3 regions of the Blautia sp. TM10-2 genome follow, and region 2 is predicted to be linked to each of the others. Evidence: predicted binding sites of a transcription regulator. Region 2 holds the regulator's gene; each other region holds the start of a gene.

Region 1 (3,279 bases), on a different contig from region 2:
AACGCTCTGTATACCGCAGGTCTTGGTCTTGCCAACATCTTCCATCAGAGGAAAAAACCGATGGTTCTCCTTTCCGGTATCATCGGAACGGTTGCCTCCGTATGGCTGTACTACAACTTCTGCGGCTGGCTCAACATTCTGAATTGTACCCTGCCGCCGGTCGGCATGATTCTGGTGCTCGCCTACTTCATGAACAAAAAGGACTTTGAAACCGATCAGCCGAAGCTTAAAACCGTAGACTGGTTTGCGGTTGCCGGTGTCATTCTCGGTGCCATTGTTGCGAACCTCTTACACTGGGGCATCGCTTCCATCAACGGCATGGTTGTTGCCGCTGTATGCTACTGTGTCGGACAGGCCGTAAACAAAAGAAAATAGGCAAAATCGTCCTGAATATGTTCCTGTATCTTATCTCCGGAACATGTTCAGGGCTTTTTATTTTTTCGGATTCGCGTTATAATATATGCATAACTCTGCATAGTTACAATTTTCGAAGCGAAAGGAAACTACCCGGATGATCCATTCCACCGTATCTGCTCCCAAAGGAGAAAAAACAAAATACCGTCTTGCCGAATCCATGAAGGAGTGCATGAAAACAACACCCGTTGAAGAGATCACCGTGCGCCAGATCTGTGAAATCTGCGGTGTTACCCGCCAGACCTTCTACCGCAATTTTCTCGACAAATACGATCTGATCAACTGGTACTTTGATAAATTACTGACAAAATCCTTCGAACATATGGGGCGCGGAACGACTGTTTTTGACAGTCTGGAAAAGAAATTTACCTATATTCAGAAAGAAAAAGCTTTTTTCGCCGCGGCCTTCCGCTACGACAAACAGAATTCTCTGCGTGAGCACGATTTCGATCTGATTCTCGCGTTCTACGAAAATCTGATTCACGAAAAAAGCGGCAGTCCGGTTTCACCGGAAATGCATTTTCTTCTCGAAATGTACTGTCAGGGTTCCATCACCATGACCGTAAAATGGGTGCTTACCGGCATGGATCTGACACCTTCCGAGTTTGCAGCTCTTCTCGTCCGGGCAATGCCGGAAGACTTAAAAAAACTGTTCCGGAATCTGCAGCTGCTCTCTTAGAGCGCGTGTCAAAGTGGGGCTTGCAGATTGCGGAAATGGTTTTTCAGACACGCTCTGGTTATTTTTCACAAATTTTGTTCTGTTGTTTTTGTCACAATGGCGATTTTTTTTAAAGTGTTACACTTCGCTTCTTCTGTCACTTTCTTTTTCCCTTCCGGATTTGTTAATATAATAACAAGTTCAGTAAAACCATTCATTCATTTTAGAAGGGAGTTTTTCAATCATGGCAAATCGTATTAATTTAAATGCAACCTCTTATCACGGAGCAGGCGCTATTGCCGAGATCGCAAATGAAGCAAAGGCACACGGCTTCAAGAAAGCTTTCGTATGCTCTGACCCGGATCTGATTAAATTCAACGTTACTTCCAAAGTAACCGATATTCTGACCGCAAACGGACTCGACTATGAGCTTTACAGCGATATCAAGCCAAACCCGACCATCGAAAACGTAAAACACGGCGTAGAAGCTTTCAAGGCATCCGGCGCTGACTATCTGATCGCCATCGGCGGCGGCTCTTCTATGGATACCTCCAAAGCCATCGGTATCATCATCGCAAACCCGGAGTTTGAGGATGTCAGAAGCCTTGAGGGCACCGCACCGACCAAAAATCCGTGTGTACCGATCATCGCCGTTCCGACTACAGCCGGTACTGCTGCAGAGGTTACCATCAACTACGTTATCACCGACGTAGAGAGAAAACGTAAATTCGTATGCGTTGACCCACACGATATGCCGATCATCGCAGTTGTTGACCCGGATATGATGTCCTCCATGCCGAAAGGCCTGACCGCTTCCACCGGTATGGACGCTCTGACCCACGCAATCGAGGGTTACACCACAAAAGCTGCATGGGAAATGACCGATATGTTCCATCTGAAAGCCATCGAACTCATCTCCAAATCTCTGCGCGGTGCTGTCGCAAACACCAAAGAGGGACGCGAAGGAATGGCTCTTGGCCAGTACATCGCAGGTATGGGCTTCTCCAACGTAGGTCTTGGAATCGCTCACTCCATGGCACACACCCTTGGTGCTGTTTATGATACCCCACACGGTGTTGCATGTGCCATGATGCTTCCGATCGTTATGGAATACAACCAGGAGTGCACCGGTGAGAAATACCGCGAAATCGCACGTGCCATGGGCGTTACAGGTGTAGACGAAATGTCTCAGGAAGAGTATAGAAAAGCAGCGATTGATGCTGTTAAGAAGCTGTCCGCAGACGTTGGAATCCCATCTGTTCTCGAGGCAGTCAAAGAAGAAGATCTGCAGTTCCTTGCAGATTCCGCACACGCAGATGCCTGCGCACCGGGCAACCCGAAGGATGCAAGCGTAGAAGATCTAAAGGATCTGTTCCGCAAAATCATGGCGTAACGAACACAATTCGTTTCCCACATGCGAAGCGGATATTCGCAATCCGCTTCGCTACTTGCTCATAACTGAATAACTGCTCCGCAGTTTATCAGAAGGAGCTTGCACTCCTCCTGATACAAGCAAGTCCCCACCCACTGCTTATTGCTTTTCGCAATGGAAGCAGGGGACTTACTTGATTCGGTTAAATCACCCCGGAAAACAGAAATTTTTATCCTGTTTTCCGGGGTGATTTCTCTTTTTATTCTACTGTATTTCCGTCTGCATCCACAGTCACAGTATTGACCGTTGCATTATCGAGAACCATATTGATCATGCGCTCCATCATGATGTTGCGCACTACCGTATCTTCCCCGTAATAGTCATTGGCTGCCTTCAGGAAATCTTCCTGCGACATATTGGCATTGGCTGCCTCATCGTTTAAGATCTGCTGGTAATCCTGGTCATCTGTTGTCCAGCCTTCTGCCTCTTTTACGGCATCCAGAAGGAGGGCACTTTTTGCCATCGTTCCTGCATACGTTGCTTTCTCCTGATTGTAGGTCGCTCTGTCCGCATACTGCTCCAGATAGTCGTCCAGGGAAATGCCGTAATTCTGAAGATAAGAGGTATACCGTTTATCGTAATCTTCTTCGCCAAGGGTGATATAGGATTTCGGAATTTTGTGAAACGTACAGCCGTCTGCCACCTGCTGCATCGCGTCATTCTGCAGATTATTTTCCGCTGTCGTCTCATTTGCAGCCTCCAGCTCTGCGCGTTTTCCGGCACGGTATTCCTCCACAGTACTGTAATCTGTATTCTCTGCTACCCATGCATCGTC
Region 2 (3,279 bases):
TTTTTCCCGTTCCGTTGTTTCCGATGATTGCGACGCGCTCCCCGCGCTTGATTTCGAAATTCAGATCCTGGAAAAGCGTCTGTCCCGGGAAGGCTTTGGAGAGGTGCTCGACGGTCAGCACATCGTTTCCGCTTGTGATGCGCGGTTCCAGACGGATCCGCATATCGGAGCGTACTTCGGTCGGCTTTTCCAGCACATCCATTTTGTCCAGCATTTTTTCACGGCTCTCGGCGCGTTTGATGGATTTCTCGCGGTTGAAAGATTTCAGCTTTGCAATGACTTCTTCCTGATGGTGGATTTCCTGCTGCTGGTTGACCCAGGCATGGTAAGCGGCTTCACGGAGCATTGCTTTTTTTTGACTGTAGGCGGTATAGTTTCCCTCAAAAGTTGTTACTTTTTTATTGTCCACTTCAACGACTTTTGTGACAACGCGGTCGAGAAAGTAACGGTCATGGGAGACGATCAGGACGGCTCCGCTGTAATTTAAAAGATACGTTTCGAGCCAGGAGATCGAGTCCATATCGAGGTGGTTGGTCGGCTCGTCGAGCAGAATGATGTCCGGTTTGGTGAGCAGCAGTTTACCAAGTGCCACGCGGGTCTTCTGACCGCCGGAGAGGGAGTCCACCTGTTTTTCAAAATCGCTCTCGGAAAAGCCAAGACCTTTTAAAACACCGACGACTTCACTGCGGTACGCGTATCCGTTTTCCAGTTCAAAGGTATGGGAGAGGCGGGTGTAGGTGGAAAGAAGTTCATCCAGCTCTGCACCGGATTTTGTATTCATATCACTTTCCATCTGACGGAGGCGTTCCTCCATATCGATCAGATTCTGTTTCGCGGTCAGCACTTCCTGGTAAATGGAAAGGTGTCCGGTCAGATCCTGATGCTGGGCGAGATAGCCCATCGTCTTTCCTTTGGAGAGGATGACCTCTCCCTCATCGGCCCTCATTTCGCCGATGATGATTTTTAACAGCGTCGATTTTCCGGCACCGTTGATGCCGACCAGTGCGGTTTTTTCGCGTTCTTCTATATGAAAAGATGCATTTTTGATAATTTCCGTTGTCCCGAATGCTTTCGAGATATTCTGACATGCAAGAATCATGTGGTTCCTCCAGATAACATATTTCTGTATTTTGACATAATACACCATCCTTATTATAGAGAGTAATACACAAAATTTCAAGAAATCTTTGACAATTTTCTATCAACCATATATAATATGAATATATGCAGGTGTAAATAAGGAGGAATTTATCTTGGAAGAAAAAGGAATTTCGCGGGCAGTTATCAAAAGACTTCCTAGATATTATCGTTACCTGGGCGAATTGCTGGAGGACGGAGTAGAACGGATCTCTTCCGGTGAGCTGAGCGAGCGGATGAAAGTGACAGCTTCCCAGATTCGCCAGGATTTAAATAATTTCGGCGGCTTCGGCCAGCAGGGGTATGGTTATAACGTGCGGTATCTGTACAGCGAGATTGGAAAAATTTTAGGTCTGGACAGAGTCCACAATATGATTTTTGTCGGAGCCGGAAATCTGGGACAGGCGCTTGCTAATTATGCGGCCTTTGAAAGAAGCGGATTCAAAACGGTCGGTATTTTTGACGTCAACCCGGTATTAAAAGGAATCTCCGTGCGCGGAATTGAAATCCGCATGGCGGACGAGCTTCCGGAATTTATCAAGGAACACCATGTAGAGATTGCGGCTTTGACACTGCCAAAAGCAAAAGCGGTAGAGATGGCAGAGATTCTCGTGGACAACGGTGTAAAAGCAATCTGGAATTTTGCACATACCGATCTAAACTTAAAACTTCCGAAAGATGTGATCGTCGAGAACGTCCATCTTTCCGAAAGTCTGATGCGTCTCTCCTACAATCTGACCAGATATGAGGCGGAGCATCCAAAGAACAATTAAGAAACCAAAACAAAAGCAGGAGAGTCTTCGGGAAACCGGAGACTTTTTCTGTTCACTTTCCGGATAAGGCAGGAAAAGGAGGAAAAGCGATGAAACGGATTCTTACAGCAGCACAGATGAAGCAGGCAGACCGCAATACGATCGAAACCATGGGGGTACCGTCCCTGGTACTGATGGAGCGCGCAGCGCTGTCCTGCGTGGAGGAGCTTCAAAATGGAACATGGGATACAGGAAAAGTCCTTGCTGTGTGCGGTCCCGGAAATAATGGAGGGGACGGTGCGGCAATTGCACGGATTTTAAAGACGAAAGGGGTGGATGCGGAACTGTTCTGTCTTGGAAATCCGGAAAAATACAGTGAAGGCATGAGAGCACAGAAGAAAATTGCGGAAAATTATGGGGTCCGTGAGGTTAAGAATCCGGATTTCCGGGAATATACTGTTATCATAGATGCCATCTTTGGAATTGGCGTATCCCGTCCGCTGGCAGGGGAGTACCGGAGGGCAGTGGAAGCAATCTGCGCAAGCGGTGTTCCTGTTCTTGCCGTGGACATCCCTTCGGGGATCCACACGGATACCGGAGAGGTCCTTGATGCGGCGGTGAAAGCCAGAGCCACGGTGACATTTGCCTGTGCAAAGCCAGGGCTTCTCTTTGATCCCGGAAAACGATATGCCGGAGAGGTCCTGGTCCGTGATATCGGAATCGGCTTTGATGCAGGAGAAGAGGAGACGCCCTGGTACGGTTCAGTGGAAAAAGAAGATCTGGACCGGTTTCTTACCCGCACGCCGATGGGAAATAAGGGAACCTTCGGAAAGGTGCTGGTACTTGCCGGTTCCGGTGCCATGTGCGGAGCCGCTGTTTTGTGTGCCAGGGCAGTCCTTGCATCCGGTGCCGGCATGGTAAAGGTTGTGACAGAGGAAAGAAACCGTACGCCGCTTTTCTGTGCCCTGCCGGAAGCAATGGCGGATTTCTGGAAGGAGGATGAGCCGCTTCCGGAAGAAGCCCTGCTGCAGGATCTCGCCTGGGCGGACGCTGTTGTTGCGGGACCGGGACTTTCCAAAAGCCGGACGGCAAAAGAACTGCTCGTTTTTACGGTGCAGCACACAGAAGTTCCTCTTGTTCTGGATGCAGATGCGCTGAACCTGATTGCAGAAGATGCAGAGATTCTTTCGGGCTGCCGGGCAGAAAAAATTTTAACGCCTCATGTAGGAGAGCTTGCACGGCTGCTGCACATGACCATTGCAGAATGCCAGCGTGACCCGGCAGGAAGCGCCGGAAGGGCAGCCGAAAAATACCAGGCCTGCTGTGTACGAAAGGATTCCGTAACCGTGACAGCAGAGGAAGGGCGTGAGCAGTATTACATAAACACAAG
Region 3 (3,279 bases), on a different contig from region 2:
AACGAGGTTGTGGTCGGCGAAAATGAAGAGGTTTTCGCAAAAGTAGTAAAAGCAAACAAAGTAAACTATATGGCAATTCCGCCGCTGGAACTTGGAGAAGAGCTCTCCTGCACCGCAAAAATCCGGTACGGGCACAAAGGCTCCCCGTGCGTGATCAAACGGACCGGGGAAGATGAGATTACCTGTACCTTCCCGGACGGCGTGCGTGCTCCGACACCGGGACAGGCTGTTGTCTTCTACGTGGACGGCTGTGTCGGCGGAGGCGGAACGATTACGGAGGCCGAAAGATGAAAATAGCGGACTGTCATATGCACAGTTTCTTTTCAAGTGACAGCGAAGCACCAACAGAAGAGATGGTAAAACGGGCAGTCGAGCTGGGACTTCCGGCAATCTGCCTGACGGATCACTACGATATGGATTACAGTACCGGCGAGTTCCAGCTCGATACACCGGCATATGCGGCAAAAATCCGGGAACTGCAGGAAAAATACCACGACAGAATCGATATCCGATTCGGCGTGGAACTGGGACTGCAGCTCCACTTAAAAGAACGGATGGAAGAGTATGTAAATGCGTGGCCGTTCGACTATGTGATCGGCTCCATGCATGTCATTGACGGAAAAGACCCCTATTATGAGGATGCTTTCCCGGACTGGACAGCAGAAGAGCTGTACCGGGCGTATTTTCGGGCTACAGCAGAAAATATCCGGTTCTTCCACAATTTCCAGACGCTTGGTCATCTGGATTATGTGGTACGCTACTGCAGAGAAAAGGGAAAAGATTACAGCTACCGCGCATTTGCGGACGAGATCGATACCATTTTAAAAGAGCTGATTCAGTACGATATCGCGCTGGAAATCAACACCGGCGGCTACAAGGCAGGCCTTGGCGTGCCGAATCCGACGCCGGATGTCATCAGAAGATACCGGGAACTGGGCGGCGAAAAGATCACCTTCGGTGCCGATGCCCACAAACCGGAACATATAGCGTTTCATTTCGCGGACGCGGCAGCTATCGCGCAGGAAGCCGGATTCCGGTACTACGTGCGGTTTAAAGAGAAAAAGCCGGAATATCTGCCGATCCAATAGAAAATACGCAGGAAAAGCCGGAAAAAGCCCCAGAAAGGCTGGATTCCGGCTCTTTCTGCAATAGACGGATCTTTCGAAATTTTGCAGAAATACGGATTGGCATCCGGCTTCTTCACAAATTTTAGAAATAATTTCGTATTTTCTTGAAAATAGAACTTGAATTTTCCGACGAAATTAGGTATTATACAGATAAGGTTGATGTTTCTTTAACAAAGTACAGAGACTCAAAATTAAAATTCACTTTTTAGGAGGAATTGAAAATCATGGCAGTAAAAGTAGCAATCAATGGTTTTGGCCGTATCGGACGTCTTGCATTCAGACAGATGTTTGGAGCAGAAGGTTATGAAGTAGTAGCAATCAACGATTTAACATCCCCGAAGATGTTAGCTCATCTGTTAAAATATGACTCTTCTCAGGGAAAATATGCTCTGGCTGATACCGTAACATCCGATGAAGATTCCATCACAGTAGATGGCAAAAACATCAAAATCTATGCTTTCCCGGATGCTAACAACTGCCCATGGGGAGAGCTTGGCGTAGACGTAGTTCTGGAGTGCTCCGGATTCTACACCTCCAAAGCAAAAGCTCAGGCACACATCAATGCAGGCGCTCGTAAAGTAGTTATCTCCGCTCCGGCTGGTAACGACCTTCCGACCATCGTTTACAATGTAAACCATGAGACCCTGACAGCAGACGACAACATCATCTCCGCTGCATCCTGCACCACAAACTGCCTTGCACCTATGGCAAAAGCTCTGAACGAACTGGCTCCGATCAAATCCGGTATCATGGTTACTATCCATGCTTACACTGGAGATCAGATGACTCTGGACGGACCGCAGAGAAAAGGCGATCTGAGAAGATCCCGTGCAGCTGCAGTTAACATCGTTCCAAACAGCACCGGTGCTGCAAAAGCAATCGGCCTTGTTATTCCGGAACTGAACGGCAAACTGATCGGTTCTGCACAGCGTGTTCCAACCCCAACCGGTTCTACCACAATCCTTACAGCAGTTGTAGAAGGAACTGTAACTGTTGACGAGATCAACGCAAAAATGAAAGCATCTGCAACCGAGTCCTTCGGATACAACACAGATGAAATCGTATCCAGCGACATCGTTGGTATGAGATATGGTTCTCTGTTCGATGCAACTCAGACCATGGTTCTTCCGCTGGACAACGGAACAACAGAGGTACAGGTTGTTTCTTGGTATGATAACGAGAACTCCTACACAAGCCAGATGGTTCGTACCATCAAATACTTCAGCGAGTTAGCATAATTTAACAAACTGAACGGCAAAATTTCAGAGCCCAAAGGGTCCGGTCTGTTAAGGACCGGGCCCTTTTTGCGAATGCGGCGGAAAAATACGGCACAAAAACAGCCCTTTTCCGTGTGCAAAAATTATAAACTGCATTTTTAAATAAGGACCGCGATGCCGCAAAAACAAAGAAACGGCGCGGCAGATGCAGTTGGATATATGGAGGGAAACGCCCATGTTAAACAAAAAAACCGTAGATGATATCAACGTAAAAGGAAAAAGAGTCCTTGTAAGATGCGACTTCAACGTTCCGCTGATCGATGGAAAAATCACAGATGAGAACCGTCTGGTAGCTGCTCTTCCGACGATCAAAAAACTGATCGCTGACGGCGGAAAAGTAATTCTCTGCTCTCATCTTGGAAAACCGAAAGGAGAACCAAAACCAGAGCTTTCTCTTGCACCGGTTGCAGTTCGCCTTTCTGAGCTTCTCGGACAGGAAGTTAAATTTGCAGCAGATCCTGAGGTTGTAGGACCGAACGCAAAAGCAGCTGTTGAGGCTATGAAAGACGGAGATGTAATCCTTCTGGAGAACACCCGTTACCGTGCAGAAGAGACCAAAAACGGTGAGGAGTTCAGCAAAGAACTGGCTTCCCTGTGTGACGTATTCGTAAACGATGCATTCGGAACCGCACACCGTGCTCATTGCTCCAATGTTGGTGTTACCAAATATGTTGACACTGCTGTTGTTGGTTACCTGATGGAGAAAGAGATCGCATTCCTTGGAAATGCTGTCAACAATCCGGAGCGTCCGTTTGTTGCCATCCTTGGTGGATCCAAAGTATCCAGCAAGATTTCTGTTATCGACAACCTGATCGATAAAGTTGATGTCCTGATCATCGGCGGTGGTATGGCTTATACCTTCGCAAAAGCAGCAG

Evidence for each region. Region 2 encodes Rex, which represses fermentation and respiration genes when NADH is low (regulators of the CRP and FNR family bind a similar motif). Its sites were predicted from a motif close to ATTGTTAANTANTTAACAAT; they were not measured.
Region 1: the regulator Rex is predicted to act here: its motif matches at 1,253-1,272, upstream of fucO (lactaldehyde reductase).
Region 3: the regulator Rex is predicted to act here: its motif matches at 1,283-1,302, upstream of gap (type I glyceraldehyde-3-phosphate dehydrogenase).

What each region holds. Positions count from the first base shown of each region.
Region 1 covers NZ_QUJZ01000014.1:124,286-127,564, reverse strand. The annotation lists gene codB (cytosine permease) at 1-375, shown strand, start outside; gene DXD92_RS14785 (TetR/AcrR family transcriptional regulator C-terminal domain-containing protein) at 512-1,093, shown strand; gene DXD92_RS19730 (DUF6783 domain-containing protein) at 1,099-1,206, shown strand; gene fucO (lactaldehyde reductase) at 1,317-2,465, shown strand; gene tig (trigger factor) at 2,704-3,279, opposite strand, start outside.
Region 2 covers NZ_QUJZ01000011.1:12,489-15,767, forward strand. The annotation lists gene DXD92_RS12010 (ABC-F family ATP-binding cassette domain-containing protein) at 1-1,099, opposite strand, end outside; gene DXD92_RS12015 (redox-sensing transcriptional repressor Rex) at 1,254-1,910, shown strand; gene DXD92_RS12020 (bifunctional ADP-dependent NAD(P)H-hydrate dehydratase/NAD(P)H-hydrate epimerase) at 2,000-3,279, shown strand, end outside.
Region 3 covers NZ_QUJZ01000001.1:179,237-182,515, reverse strand. The annotation lists gene mnmA (tRNA 2-thiouridine(34) synthase MnmA) at 1-291, shown strand, start outside; gene DXD92_RS00955 (histidinol-phosphatase HisJ family protein) at 288-1,088, shown strand; gene gap (type I glyceraldehyde-3-phosphate dehydrogenase) at 1,352-2,365, shown strand; gene DXD92_RS00945 (phosphoglycerate kinase) at 2,580-3,279, shown strand, end outside.